DNA from 4 places in the Acidovorax sp. ST3 genome. Region 2 is predicted to be linked to each of the others. Evidence: predicted binding sites of a transcription regulator. Region 2 holds the regulator's gene; each other region holds the start of a gene.
The links. The regulator FNR, encoded in region 2, switches genes on or off when oxygen is low (the NO sensors DNR and NnrR bind a similar motif). The targets are predictions, from matches to a motif close to TTGATNNNNATCAA.
Positions count from the first base shown of each region.

Region 1 (3,438 bases), on a different contig from region 2:
GACAATTCATGCGCTCGGGGCACAACCAGCACCAGATTGTCAGCGCGGTAGGGGCGGGATTGCAGCGCCAGGGCACCGCCACTGTTCGCCATGCCGACGTTGCAAATGCCCAGGTCGGCGGCGCCTTCTTGCACCGCGTGCAGCACGTCGCTGGAGAGATGCTCCTGCAGATCGATCTTGATCTGGCTGTGCTCGCGCGCGAAGGCGCCCAGGTCTTCTGGTAGAAACTGGAAGATGGCCGAAATGTTGGCGTGCATGCGGACATGGCCGCGCACGCCGTCGGCGTATTCGCTCAGCTCGCCCTGCATGCGCTCCAGGCCGAACAGCACGGTGCGCGCATGGTGCAGGAGGCTCTCGCCAGCGGGCGTGAGCGTCACGCCCCGGCTGTGGCGGTAGAGCAGGGCCGTGTCCACGGCCGTTTCCAGATCCGACAGGCGCTTGCTCACGGCCGACGCCGCGATGAATTCGCGCTCGGCCGCACGGCCGATACTGCCGAGCTCGCACACAGCCACAAACAATTGCAGCGAGGTGAGGTCAATACGGCGCGCAAAACTGCGCTCGGAGCTTTTCATGGGGTTTTGACTTCTCAAAAAGAGAAGGTTTCATATTTTCTCCCCATTGTTGATAGTTTGTCATCGCGATACGCGATGGCCGCGATGCCGTTCTGCGCTAGAACTGCTCTCCTGGCGCACAGAACGACACCGAGGCTCAGGCCGCGCAGGTGCTGCCGTGTTCGGGCACCGAGGCCCGCCAACGCAGTTCGTGCTCAATGCGCTGGCGCAACCGGTCGGCAGCATCCATTTCGCCATGCACCACATACACCTGGTCGGGCGCGTGGCCCATGCTGCGCAGCCAGGCGATGAGCTGGTTGCCGTCCGCATGGGCCGATGCGGAAGACAGCTTGACCACTTCGGCTCGAACAGCCACGTCCTGGCCGTGGATGCGGATGTTTTTCTCGCCCTCGGCCAGGCGGGCGCCGCGCGTGCCCGGCGCCTGGTGCCCGGTCAGGATGATCATGTTGCGGTGGTCGCCCGCGTGCAGCGCCAAGTGGTGCAGTACGCGGCCCCCGGTGGCCATGCCGCTGGCCGACAGAATGACCATGGGCCCATGCAGCCGGGCCAAGCCTTTGGATTGTTCCGTCGTCTGGACCATGGTGGCGCCATGTTCCAGCGCCTGCACTTCGCGCCCGCTCAGGCGGTGTTCCTGCATGTGGTGCTGGAACAGCCCCGTGGTGCTCACAGCCATGGGGCTGTCCAGGAACACTTTGAGCGATGCGGGTACCACGCCCTGTGCCTTCAGCAACCCGATGGCGTGCAGCACGACCTGTGCGCGGCCCACGGCGAACACGGGCACCACGGCGATACCCCCGCGTGCAGCCAGGCGCTGCAGGGCGGGGCCCAGTTCGTCGAGCAGGCCCTCAGGCGGGTGCTCGCGGTCGCCGTAGGTGGATTCGATGAGCACCGTGTCCGCCTGTGGCGAGGCGTCTGGTGGGTTCATCAGCAAGTCGTCCGGCCGACCCAGGTCGCCGGAGAACAGGATGCGCCTGCCTCCCACCTCCAGCAGCACGCTGGCCGCCCCCAGGATGTGGCCCGCAGGCGAAAAGGTCACGCGCCAGCCGGGCAAGGGCTCGAAGGCTTTGTGGAACGGATGGATCTGGAACTGCTTGAGGCAGTGCAGTGCATCCAGCCGGGTATACAGGGGCAGGGCGGGGCTGTGGCTGCTGAGCTGGTGGCGGTTGAGGAAGGCGGCGTCTTCTTCCTGCAGGTGCCCGCTGTCAGGCAGCAGGATGGTGCACAGGTCGCGCGTGCCCGGCGTGCAATGGATGGCGTGGGTATAGCCGTCGCGCGCCAGCAAGGGCAGGTAGCCGCTGTGGTCCAGGTGGGCGTGGGTCAGCAACACGGCGTCGATCTGGTGTGGCGTGACAGGCAGGGGCTGCCAGTTGCGCAGGCGCAGTTGCTTGTAGCCCTGGAAAAGACCGCAATCGACCAGCAGGCTTTTGCCGTTGTAGTGCACCAGGTACTTGGAACCGGTGACAGTGCCGGAGCCGCCCAGGAAGGTGATGTTGACGTTCATGCCGATGCCTCTTGTTCCTTGTGTAACGGAATGCGGCCCCAGAGCCGCCGTGCGGGCTTTCATGCTACTGCGCAGGTGGTCCGGGGGGCGGCGGCTAGCGGGCGGATTCTTGCCTCAGATCAAGAAAATCCCGCTGGCAATGTTTTTCTGTTGCAGATCCTTTGGCGGTACTACAGTGGGGAGCCCAACTCCTGATGCCCCGTTTGGCGGGACCTTCATCCAAAAAGGTTGAGGTATGGAACCCAGATTTTCCTGTCACGCACATGGCGCCTTGTTGGCAGCGGTTTTGCTGTCCTGTGGAGCGGGCGCGCGAGCGCAGGCCCCGGATGAACCGCCAGAGTGGGCTGATGAGGCGCCCGTTTTGTCGCGCTGGCTGGAAGAGGGCTACGCGGCCGAAGCGCGTCGCCAGCCGCACCGCGCAGCGCAGCGGTACTGCGAAGCGGCGCGCTATGGCAGCGTGGAGGCGCAATACCGATTGGGCCGCCTGCTGATGCAGGGGCGCGATGTAGTGCCTGATCCGGTGGCCGCCGCCACTTTGCTGGCTTTGGCCGCGCAGCGTGGGCACGAAAAGGCGCGCAGCTTGGCCGAAGGCCTTGTGCCAGGCGACCGTCTGCCGGACTGCTTGACCACGGGCGAGGCGCCTCGGCTGGGGGTGCGCGATTCTGCCCAGGAGGTCGTACCCCACGATGTGGTGGACCGCTACGTCAGCAACCTGCCCGACGACAAGCGCCGCCATGCTGAGCTGGTGCAGCGGCTAGCCCCCCGCTTCGAAGTGGACCCGCGACTGGCGCTGGCCATCGTGCGGTCGGAGTCCAACTTCCAGGCCCGGGCGCTGTCGTCCAAGAATGCGCAGGGGCTGATGCAACTGATCCCCGAGACCGCAGAGCGCTTTGGCGTGCGCGACGTGTGGAACCCTGAGCAGAACGTGCGTGGCGGGCTGACCTACCTGCGGTGGCTGCTGGACCGTTTTGGGGGGGATGTGGCGCTGGCCTCGGCCGCCTACAACGCGGGCGAAAAAGCAGTGGAGCGCCATGGCGGCGTGCCGCCCTACGGCGAGACGCGCGAGTACGTGCGCCGCATTCTGGGCTTCTACCGCGCGCCTCTGCACGAGCGGCCTGGCAAGGCCACAGGGTTGGCTCTGCCGCCTGCAACACGCATGAAAAAACCGCCCGGGCCGTGAGGCCGAGGGCGGTTTGAAAGGGGCGCAGCGCGGGATCAGCTGAAGAAGTTCTTCAAGCGATCCGTCCAGCTCTCGCCACTGGGCGAATGGCGTGCGCCGCCCTTCTTGAGGGAGTCTTCCAGCTCGCGCAGCAGCTTGCGCTGGTGCTCGGTAAGCTTCACCGGCGTCTCGACCGCGATGTGGCA
Region 1 is NZ_QKVP01000002.1:225,221-228,658, reverse strand. Features, by position in the region: gene DNK89_RS06000 (LysR family transcriptional regulator) at 1-572, opposite strand, end outside; gene DNK89_RS05995 (MBL fold metallo-hydrolase RNA specificity domain-containing protein) at 709-2,073, opposite strand; gene DNK89_RS05990 (lytic transglycosylase domain-containing protein) at 2,435-3,253, shown strand; gene dnaJ (molecular chaperone DnaJ) at 3,289-3,438, opposite strand, start outside.
Region 1: DNK89_RS05995 (MBL fold metallo-hydrolase RNA specificity domain-containing protein) is a predicted target of FNR. The motif match lies at 2,183-2,196, and genes of this name have one in related genera.

Region 2 (3,438 bases):
GTGTGCAAGTCTGTCCGGTAGGCATCGACATCCGCAAGGGCTTGCAGTACGAATGCATCGGCTGTGGCCTGTGCGTGGACGCCTGCAACACCGTGATGGACAAGATGCAGTACCCGCGTGGGCTCATCCGCTATTCGACCCAGAACGGCGTGGCCAAGCACTGGACGCAGTCGCAGATGTTGCGCCGCGTGCTGCGTCCCCGCGTGCTGATTTACAGCGCCGTGCTGGTCACCCTCTGCGTGGCCATGTTGGCCAGCCTGGTGGTGCGCACGCCGCTAAAGGTGGATGTGGTGCGGGACCGCGCTGCGCTCTCGCGCATCGTGGCAGGTGGCAAGCTGGAGAACATTTACCGGCTGCAGATCATGAATGCCACCGAGGGCGAGCAGCGTTATCGCATCAGCGCGCGGGGCCTGGATAGGCTCGAAGTGGCTTCCGAGGCTGAAGTGGACATTGGCGCGGCAGAGTCTCGCTGGGTGGCCGTGCGGTTGCAGATTCCTTATGGTTCCGCCACGCCCGGGTCACATGCCGTTCAGTTTGATGTGCAGGCCGTAGGAGCAGCGGCTCATGTGACGGAAAAATCCGTGTTCCTTGTACCGCGTTGAGCGGTATTCCGGTGGGGCCCTTCGGGGCCGCACTTTGACCGATATTGTTGAGGAGTAAAGCACCATGTCTTCAAACCCTGCCATTGCAACCCCGGCGGCAACCGTACCCTGGTGGAAGTTTGGCCATGTGTGGCTGGTGATTGCCGGGCCTCTGATCGTGATCGTGGCGGGCTTTGTGACGCTGTGGCTGGCGATTTCGCGGCCCGACCCCGTGGTGGCGGAGGACTACTACCGCCAGGGCATCGAAATCAACAAGACACTGGTGGCGCCGGAAAAGAGTCTGGCGCCGGCCCTCAAGGCCCGCAACCACGCGGCCACCCCCGTGCAGGACCAACCACGCTGAAAACCCCAGGGTCGCGCACCCGGGCGACCCCGGCAGCACCAGGAGACAGAACCGATATGTGGACGCAACGCCTGATGTGGATTGCATGGCCCGCCTTTTTGATGGCGGGTGTGCTGGAGATGCTGGTTTTTGCCATGGTGGACCCCCAGGACCTGCATTGGTTCGGGCAGCCTCTGGCGCTGTCGCGGCAGGGGGTGTACACCCTCGCATTTTTTGTGTTCTGGGCCATCACCATGGCCACCAGCGCGTTGACCACGCTGCTGTCCATGTCACCGTTTGAGGTCAACCGCTGTCCCGTGCCCGACGGGGAGCGGCCTGACGATTGCCGCAAGACATCATCTTGCTCCTGAGTCTTTTCGCCAGTTGATGCAGGCATGCGGTGCATGCCGTTTTAGAAGAGACAGGCGGATTTTGTATGGGCCCAACCCTCAGCCTAGGAGGGACCGTAATCAGTGGCAGGTCTGCTGGCTGTTCACAATGCGTCGCAGGGCATCGGTGTCAAGGATGCGCACATGGCGCTGTTTGACCTCCACGATGCCTTCTTCCACAAATTTAGAGAAGGTGCGGCTCACTGTTTCAAGTTTGAGGCCCAGGTAGCTGCCGATCTCTTCGCGCGTCATGCGCAGCACCAGTTCTGATTGCGAGAAGCCCCGTGCATGCAGGCGCTGCACCAGGTTGAGCAAGAAGGCCGCCAGCCGCTCCTCGGCACGCATGCTGCCCAGCAGCAGCATCACACCATGTTCGCGCACGATCTCGCGGCTCATGATCTTGTGCACGTGGTGCTGCAGGGCCGTGACTTCGCGGGAAAGTTCTTCGATGCGGTCGAAAGGCATGACGCAGACCTCGGCATCCTCAAGGGCCACCGCGTCACAGGTATGGTGGTCGTTCACGATGCCGTCCAGCCCGATGATCTCCCCCGCCATCTGAAAACCTGTGACTTGGTCGCGACCGTCTTCGGTGGCCACGCAGGTCTTGAAAAAACCGGTGCGGATGGCATACAGGGACGTGAAGGACTCGCCATTGCGAAACAGCGTGCCGCCGCGCTTGACCTTGCGGCGGACAGCAACGACCTCGTCAATGCGCTGCAGTTGCTCTTCGTTCAAGCCCACGGGCATGCACAGCTCGCGGAGGTTGCAGTTGGAGCAGGCGACTTTGATGGTGAGCGGGTTCATAGACACATGGGCTTGGGTTAGCGGTCAAGCATATCGCGCTTGCCGTACACGAACCTGAATACAGGGCGCGGGCAAGCGGCTGACCTTCATCAAATTGTCGCCGTATCGCTTGCGGGTTCACTTGATGCAGGTCAAGGACATGTCCCAGAGCCTACGGCACAGTCAAGGTGTACGCAAGGAAATTTCCCCATGACTGCTGTTTCGCCAGACCTTCTGCGCCGCTTTGACGTGCCAGGGCCCCGCTATACATCCTATCCAACGGCCGACCGTTTCGTGGAGGCGTTTGGTCAGGAAGACTACGTGCTGGCGCTGCAACAGCGCCGCTCGGGCACGCTGGCCAAGGCCATGCCGCTGTCCCTGTACGTGCACATCCCGTTTTGCGAATCCCTGTGCTACTACTGCGCCTGCAACAAGATCATCACCAAGCACCATGACCGCGCCGAGGTCTACTTGCGCTACCTGAGCCGCGAGATCGACCTGCACACCGCGCACTGTGGCGTGGGACAGGTGGTGAGTCAACTGCACCTGGGTGGAGGCACGCCCACCTTCCTCTCCGATGCGGGCCTGCGAGAGCTGATGGCCATGCTCAAGCGCAGCTTCACGCTGGCGCCTGGGGGGGAATACTCCATCGAGGTGGACCCTCGCACCGTCAATGCAGAGCGTCTTGCACTGTTGGCTGAGCTGGGTTTTAACCGGCTGAGTTTTGGCGTGCAGGACTTTGATGCCGAAGTGCAGAAGGCTGTGCACCGCATCCAGCCCGCCGAACAGGTGTTTGCGCTGGTGGAGTCTGCGCGTTCGTTGGGCTTTGACTCGGTGAATGTGGATTTGATCTACGGCCTGCCGCGCCAGACGCCCGAGTCTTTTGACCGCACGCTGGCCCAGGTGGCGCAACTGCGGCCTGACCGCATCGCGCTGTATGCTTACGCGCACCTGCCAGAGCGTTTCAAGCCACAGCGCCGCATCATCTCTGCGGAGTTGCCCACGGGCGCGAGCAAGCTCTCCATGTTGTCGCGCTCGCTCGATGCCTTCATGGATGCTGGATACGCGTACGTGGGCATGGACCACTTTGCGCTGCCCACCGACGCCCTTGCCGTGGCCAAGCGCCAGGGGCGCCTGCACCGCAACTTCCAGGGCTACAGCACGCAGCCGGACTGCGATTTGATCGGTCTGGGCGTATCGGCCATTGGCCGTGTGGGGGCAACCTACAGCCAGAACTCCAAGACGCTGGATGAGTACTACGACTTTCTGGACCAGGGGCGGTTGCCCGTGGTGCGCGGGTTGGCGCTCACGCGCGACGACCTGGTACGCCGTGCGGCCATCA
Region 2 is NZ_QKVP01000005.1:264,221-267,658, forward strand. Features, by position in the region: gene ccoG (cytochrome c oxidase accessory protein CcoG) at 1-602, shown strand, start outside; gene DNK89_RS17380 (FixH family protein) at 667-945, shown strand; gene DNK89_RS17385 (hypothetical protein) at 1,002-1,295, shown strand; gene fnr (fumarate/nitrate reduction transcriptional regulator Fnr) at 1,395-2,117, opposite strand; gene hemN (oxygen-independent coproporphyrinogen III oxidase) at 2,307-3,438, shown strand, end outside.

Region 3 (3,438 bases), on a different contig from region 2:
CATCACGCTGACCGAACTCAGCGCCATGGCTGCGCCCGCCACCACCGGGTTCAGGTAACCCAGCGCCGCCAGCGGAATGCCCGCCACGTTGTATGCAAACGCCCAGAACAGGTTCTGGCGGATCTTCATCACCGTGCGGTGCGAAATATCCAGCGCCGCCGCCACCAGCATCGGGTCGCCGCGCATCAGCGTAATGCCCGCTGCGTGCATGGCCACATCAGTCCCGTTGCCCATGGCCATGCCCACATCGGCCGCCGCCAGCGCGGGGGCATCGTTAACGCCGTCGCCCACCATCGCCACATGATGGTGCTTGCCATCGGTGCCCTGTTGCAACGCAGCCACCTTGGCCGCCTTGTCGCCCGGCAACACCTCGGCCATCACCTCGCCCGCGGCCGGGTCCAGCCCCAGTCGACGCGCCATGGCCTCGGCCGCGCCCCGGTTGTCGCCCGACACCATCACGGTGCGAATGCCGCGCGCCTTGAGCGCCGCCAGCGCCTCGCGCGCGCCCGGCTTGGGCTCGTCGCCAAAGGCCATCAATGCCCGCAGCGCCAACCCTTCCGTGACCCGCTGGGCCACGGCGGACACCGTGGCGCCTTCGCGCTGCAACGCCTCCGCGCGGTCTGACAGCGGGCCCAGGCCCACCCCCAGCTCCTGCATCCAGCGCAGGCTGCCCACCAAGTAGCTCTCGCCGTCCACCTCGCCCTCGGTGCCGCGCCCGGGCACGGCGCGCACATCCTGCGCGGTGGCCACGTTGATCTGCCGCTCGCCCGCAGCCGCCACTACCGCGCGCGCCAGCGGGTGTTCACTGCCACTTTGCACAGCGGCCACCGCCGCCATCACCGCGCTGTCATCCAGGCCAGGCACCACCTCAAACGCCGTGAGCCGGGGCTGGCCCACGGTCAGCGTGCCGGTCTTGTCAAAGGCCACCGTGTCCACCTTGTGCGCCAGCTCCAGCGCCTGCACGTCCTTGATCAGGATGCCGTGTTTGGCCGCCACGCCCGTGCCCGCCATGATGGCCGCGGGCGTGGCCAGCCCCAGCGCACAGGGGCAGGCAATCACCATCACGGCCACGGCGTGGATCAGCGCCGCCTCCAACCCCGCACCCATGGCCAGCCAGCCCGCCAGGGTCACCAGCGCCACCACCAGCACCACCGGCACAAAAATGGCCGACACCTGGTCCACCAACCGCTGGATGGGCGCCTTGGCCGCCTGCGCGTCTTCCACCAGCCGGATGATCTGGGCCAGCACCGTCTCGGCACCCACGGCCGTCACCGCCATCACGATGCGGCCATCGCCGTTGATCGAGCCACCCGTCAGCGCCGCGCCCACGTCGCGCGCCACCGGCAGGGGCTCACCGGTCAGCATGGATTCGTCCACCTGCGTGTGGCCCTCGTGCACCGTGCCATCCACGGGGATGCGCTCGCCAGGCCGCACGACCAATTGGTCGCCCACCAGCACCTCGGACACGGGTACATCCACCTCGCCCTGCTTGGTGAGCAAATGCACCACATCGGGCCGCAGCGCATGCAGCGCACGGATGGCCGCCGTGGTCTGGCGCTTGGCGCGCGCCTCCAGCCACTTGCCCAGCAGCACCAGCGTGACCACCACGGCCGACGCCTCGAAGTACAGGTGCGGCACATGCCCCGGGTGGTCCGTGGGCGCCGTGAGCCACAGCCACATCGACAGGCCCCAACCCGCGCTGGTGCCCAGCGCCACCAGCAAGTCCATGTTGCCGCTCAGCGCCTTGGCCGCATGCCAGCCCGCCTTGTAAAACCGTGCCCCCAGGATGAACTGCACCGGCGTGGCCAGCACAAACTGCACCCAGGCGGGCAGCATCCAGTGCTGGCCGAGCAGGTCACCGATCATGGGCAGCACCAGCGGCGCCGACAGCAGCAGGCCAATGCCCACGGGCATGAAGCCCGCCCAGGGTGACAAGTCCTCAGGCGCGTCCTCCTGCCCCGCCGCACGCGGCTCGTAGCCCGCATTGCGCACCGCGCGGCGCAGGACCGCCTCCATGGCCGCGGCGTCAGCGCCTACCTGCGTGACAAAGGCAATGCGCGCAGACTCGGTCGCCAGATTGACCGAGGCCTCCTGCACGCCCGGCACCTTGCGCAGCGCGCGCTCCACGCGGCCCACGCAGCTTGCGCAGGTCATGCCAGAAATGCCCAGGTCCAGCGAGTGCACAGACCCGGGCGCGGTGTTGAGGGGGGTGGTGATGGTGTTCATGGCCGGGATGCTGATCCTTGACGTGATGGCAAGGTCAAGCATTGATATTGATCAACCCTCACATCATGAGTGTCTTGAGCGGTGTTTGACTCTGCCACGATGTCAAGCTTCAACATTCGCTTCGGTCGCATCCACGGCCACATTTCCAAACCCAACAAGGACACCCCATGGCAACCACCACCACGACTTTCCAAGTGCAGGGCATGACCTGCGGCCACTGCGAACGCGCCGTCACCCAGGCCGTGCAGCAGATAGATCCCGACGCCCAGGTGCGCATCGACCGCGCCAGCGGCAAGGTGGACGTGGACAGCACCGCCCCCCGCGAGGCCCTGGCCGCCGCCATTGCCGAAGAAGGCTACACCGTCGCGGCCTGAGCGCCACGCCACCACGCACCCAGCGAGGGCCACACCATGACCACGCCCCATTCCCCAGATGCCGCGCCGACCACGCGCGCCAAGGCCGCAGCACCCCGCCCCATCGCCTGGCCTGTGCCCATCGGCGTCGCTGCCAAGCGCGCAGGCATCTCGGCGCGCATGGTGCGGCACTACGAATCGCTGGGCCTCATCAACGGCGTGGCGCGCACCGACAGCGGCTACCGCCAGTACACCGAGGCCGACGTGCACGCCCTGCACTTCATCCGCCGCAGCCGCGACCTGGGCTTTTCGATGGAAGAAATCGCCGAACTGCTGGGCCTGTGGCACGACCGCAGCCGCGCCAGCAGCCAGGTCAAGCGCATCGCGCAGCAGCATATTGACGACCTGAGCGAACGCATCGCCCAGATGCAGGCCATGCAGCGCAGCCTGCAAACGCTGGTGTCCTGCTGCCAGGGCAACGACCGGCCGGACTGCCCCATCCTGGACGATCTGGCCTCCGGGCAGGCAGAACAACACGCCCCCCGGGCCTTGCGCAAAACACTACCAAATCAATAGCTGTTTGCGCATATTCCACTAGCGCTTGGAGCAGTTTTTGCTTGAAACCTGCGCTGCCAAGCCCTTCAGGCGCCCGCCGACCGCGCAGGGGGTTTGGCTTTGCCAACGGCGGCCTTTCGGCGTGCTGGCAGCGCCGGTGCAGTCCCCGCCTCGGCGGTTGACACCGGAGTCTGCCCAGGCCGCCGCAGCACCCCCTCACACAGCGTCGCAATGCACTGCTGCGCCACCTGCTCGGGCGTGTATTCGCCATCGGGCTGGTACCAGCGGCCGATCCAGCTGAGCG
Region 3 is NZ_QKVP01000004.1:300,200-303,637, forward strand. Features, by position in the region: gene DNK89_RS14085 (cation-translocating P-type ATPase) at 1-2,226, opposite strand, end outside; gene DNK89_RS14090 (heavy-metal-associated domain-containing protein) at 2,394-2,600, shown strand; gene cueR (Cu(I)-responsive transcriptional regulator) at 2,637-3,155, shown strand; gene DNK89_RS14100 (TetR/AcrR family transcriptional regulator) at 3,221-3,438, opposite strand, start outside.
Region 3: DNK89_RS14085 (cation-translocating P-type ATPase) is a predicted target of FNR. The motif match lies at 2,268-2,281, and genes of this name have one in related genera.

Region 4 (3,438 bases), 190 kb from region 2:
CGCCCGACAGCAGGTACACCGTCACCGCCAGCAAACCGAACTGCGACGACAGATACAGAGCCACCAGCGGTGCAAACGCTGCGCCGATGATCCACGCAAGGTCGGCCGACAGGGCCGCACCGGTGTAGCGGTACTGGGGCGAGAAATTGGCTGTGACGGTGCCCGATGCCTGGCCGTACGACAGGCCCAGCAGCACAAAGCCCAGCAGCAGGAACATGGTGCTGCCCACTTCACCAGTGTTGAGCAACACCGGCGCCATGAAGCTGAATACCCCGATCAACACGGCCATGCCGCCCAGCAGCTTGCGGCGGCCCAGGTGGTCTGACAGCCAGCCGGACACCATGATGGCGCCCGCCGCGAGGAACGCGCCGACGATCTGCACGCCCAGGATCTGGGTCACGGGCTGCTCGGAGTACAGGGTGATCCACGACAGCGGGAACACAGTGACCAGATGGAACAGCGCAAAGCTGGCCAGTGCAGCAAAAGCCCCCAGCAGCACGTTGCTGCCTTCGTCGCGCATGACGCGGCTCACCGGCACCGGCTGCAACTCACGCTCCTTGAGCAGTTCAGAGTACGACTGCCCCACCACCAGGCGCAGACGCGCAAACAGGGCCACCACGTTCACCGCAAAGGCCACAAAAAACGGATAGCGCCAGCCCCAGGCCAGAAACTCCTGCACCGTGAGGCTGCTGTACAGGTAGGCAAACAGGCCAGCAGCCAGCACAAAGCCCAGCGGTGCGCCCAACTGGCCGATCATGGCGTACCAGCCCCGGCGCTCCTTGGGGGCCGACATGGCCAGCAGCGACGGCAGGCCGTCCCACGACCCGCCCAGTGCGAGCCCTTGGCCCACACGCAGGATCAGCAAGGCCACGATGGCGGCGGTGCCCGCATCCTTGTAGCCCGGCAAAAACGCCATGCCCACGGTGCAGACGCCCAGCATGAACAGCGCAATGGTCAGCTTGGTGCCCCGCCCCCAGCGCCGCTGGATGGCCATGGAGATGGCGGTACCCACCGGGCGCACCACGAACGCAACGGCCAGCAGCGCAAAGGCCATCAGCGTACCGTCCAGGCGAGACATAAAGGGAAACAAGAAGGATGGGAAGACAAGAACGCAGGCGATCCCGAAAACGAAGAAGTCGAAATACTCGGACGAGCGTCCGATGATCACGCCCACAGCGATTTCGCTGGGGGTGACGTCCTCATGCGTATCAGCCCGCGAGAGAGAGGCGGCGCTTTCGTGAAAACCGGCCGCAGGGTAAGTGGCAGTGGCGGGGCTGCTCATGAACATGGCTCCTTGACGTTGTGTAGCTAACTCAGACCGTTCCGTTCTACACGCAACTTCTGTGAGCCACAAGTGCGGTTTCACTATGCCGGCTGCAGGAAATGTCCTTCAAAGCCCTCGAATGCACCACATTGGTGCAAAAACAGCCTGCGCGTTTGACCTTGGACAAAATGTCCAATCGACAAAAAAGCTAGCGCTAGTACATTCGCACACATCCCGTTATCCGCGTTTACCCTGAAACGCATTGATCGCGCTCTTCACATGCTCAAACTTCCCCAACTTCGTGGGCCCACCTGGCTGCTCGCCCTGACAGCGCTGGGCAGCCTGGCAGGCTGCAGCAAGGCTGTCGTGCTCAACCCGGCCGGTGACGTCGCTGCCCAGCAGGGCCAGATGGTCATCACAGCCACGCTGCTGATGCTGATCATCATCGTGCCCGTGATCGCGCTCACCCTGCTGTTTGCCTGGAAATACCGCCAGGGCAACACCGAGGCAGAGTACGACCCGGAATGGCACCACTCCACCACGCTGGAGTTGGTGATCTGGACGGTGCCGCTGCTGATCATCATTGCGCTGGGCGCCATCACCTGGATCGGCACCCACAAGCTGGACCCCTACCGGCCTCTCGACCGCATCGACGCGCAGCGCGCCGTGCCCGCCGATGTGAAGCCGCTCGAAGTGCAGGTGGTGGCCATGGACTGGAAATGGCTGTTCTTCTACCCCGAGCAAGGCATCGCCACCGTCAATGAAGTGGCCGCCCCGGTGGACCGCCCCATCCTGTTCAAGCTGACGGCCACGTCCACCATGAACGCGTTTTACGTGCCCGACCTGGCCGGCATGATCTACGCCATGCCCGGCATGCAGACCGAGCTGAACGCGGTGATCAACAAGCCTGGCGTGTTCAAGGGCATGTCGTCGCACTACAGCGGCGCGGGCTTCTCGGGCATGACGTTCAAGTTCCATGGCCTGAGCAATGAAGACTTTGCCCAGTGGGTGCAGAAAGCCAAGACCGAAGGCAAGCCGCTCGACAAGGGCACCTACCTGAACCTCGTCAAGCCCAGCGAGCGCGACCCGGTGCAGCGCTTCGCCTCGGTGGAAGAAGGCCTGTACGACAAGGTGCTCAACCGCTGCGTCGAAGACGGAAAGATGTGCATGCACCACATGATGGCAATTGATGCCCAGGGCGGCGACGCCTATGTGCGCGCCATGGGGCTGAACCTGCCCCAGGACGTCTGCACCGTGCAAAACGCCGCCCAGGTGGTGGCCGCACTCGAATCCCGCAACGCACCGGCCTCCGCATCCGGCGCCAGCATCCGTCAATGAGCTTCCCTATGACCTCCGAAACCCTTTCTCCATCCCACTGGGCGCTGGGCCGCCTGAGCTGGGACGCCGTGCCCATGGCGCACGAGCCCATTGTGTTGTGGACCTTCATTGCCGTGGTCCTGGGCGGCCTCGTCGTCATGGCGGGTATCACCAAATTCCGCCTGTGGGGCCCCCTGTGGCGCGACTGGCTCTGCAGCATTGACCACAAGCGCATCGGCATCATGTACATGATCCTGGGCCTGGTGATGCTGCTGCGCGGCTTTGCCGACGCGGTGATGATGCGCCTGCAGCAGGCCATGGCCTTTGGCGACAACATGGGCTACCTGCCGCCGCACCACTACGACCAGATCTTCACCGCCCACGGCGTGATCATGATCTTCTTCGTGGCGATGCCGCTGGTCACCGGGCTGATGAACTACCTGGTGCCGCTGCAGATCGGCGCGCGCGACGTGTCCTTCCCGTTCCTGAACAACTTCAGCTTCTGGATGACAACGGCCGGCGCCGTGCTGGTGATGGTGTCGTTGTTCCTGGGCGAGTTCTCCACGTCCGGCTGGCTGGCGCTGTCCAACCTGGGGGCGCAGAGCCCCAGCACCGGTCTGGACTACTACATCTGGGCGCTGCAGATTGCCGGGGTGGGTACGACGCTCTCGGGCATCAACCTGATCGTGACCATCATCAAGATGCGCGCGCCGGGCATGAGCCTGATGAAGATGCCCGTATTCACCTGGACGGCCCTGTGTACCAACGCACTGATCGTGGCGTCCTTCCCCGTGCTGACGGCTGCGCTGGTGCTGATGTCGCTGGACCGCTACGTGGGCACCAACTTCTTCACCAAC
Region 4 is NZ_QKVP01000005.1:70,842-74,279, reverse strand. Features, by position in the region: gene DNK89_RS16450 (MFS transporter) at 1-1,282, opposite strand, end outside; gene cyoA (ubiquinol oxidase subunit II) at 1,544-2,602, shown strand; gene cyoB (cytochrome o ubiquinol oxidase subunit I) at 2,611-3,438, shown strand, end outside.
Region 4: cyoA (ubiquinol oxidase subunit II) is a predicted target of FNR. The motif match lies at 1,438-1,451, and genes of this name have one in related genera.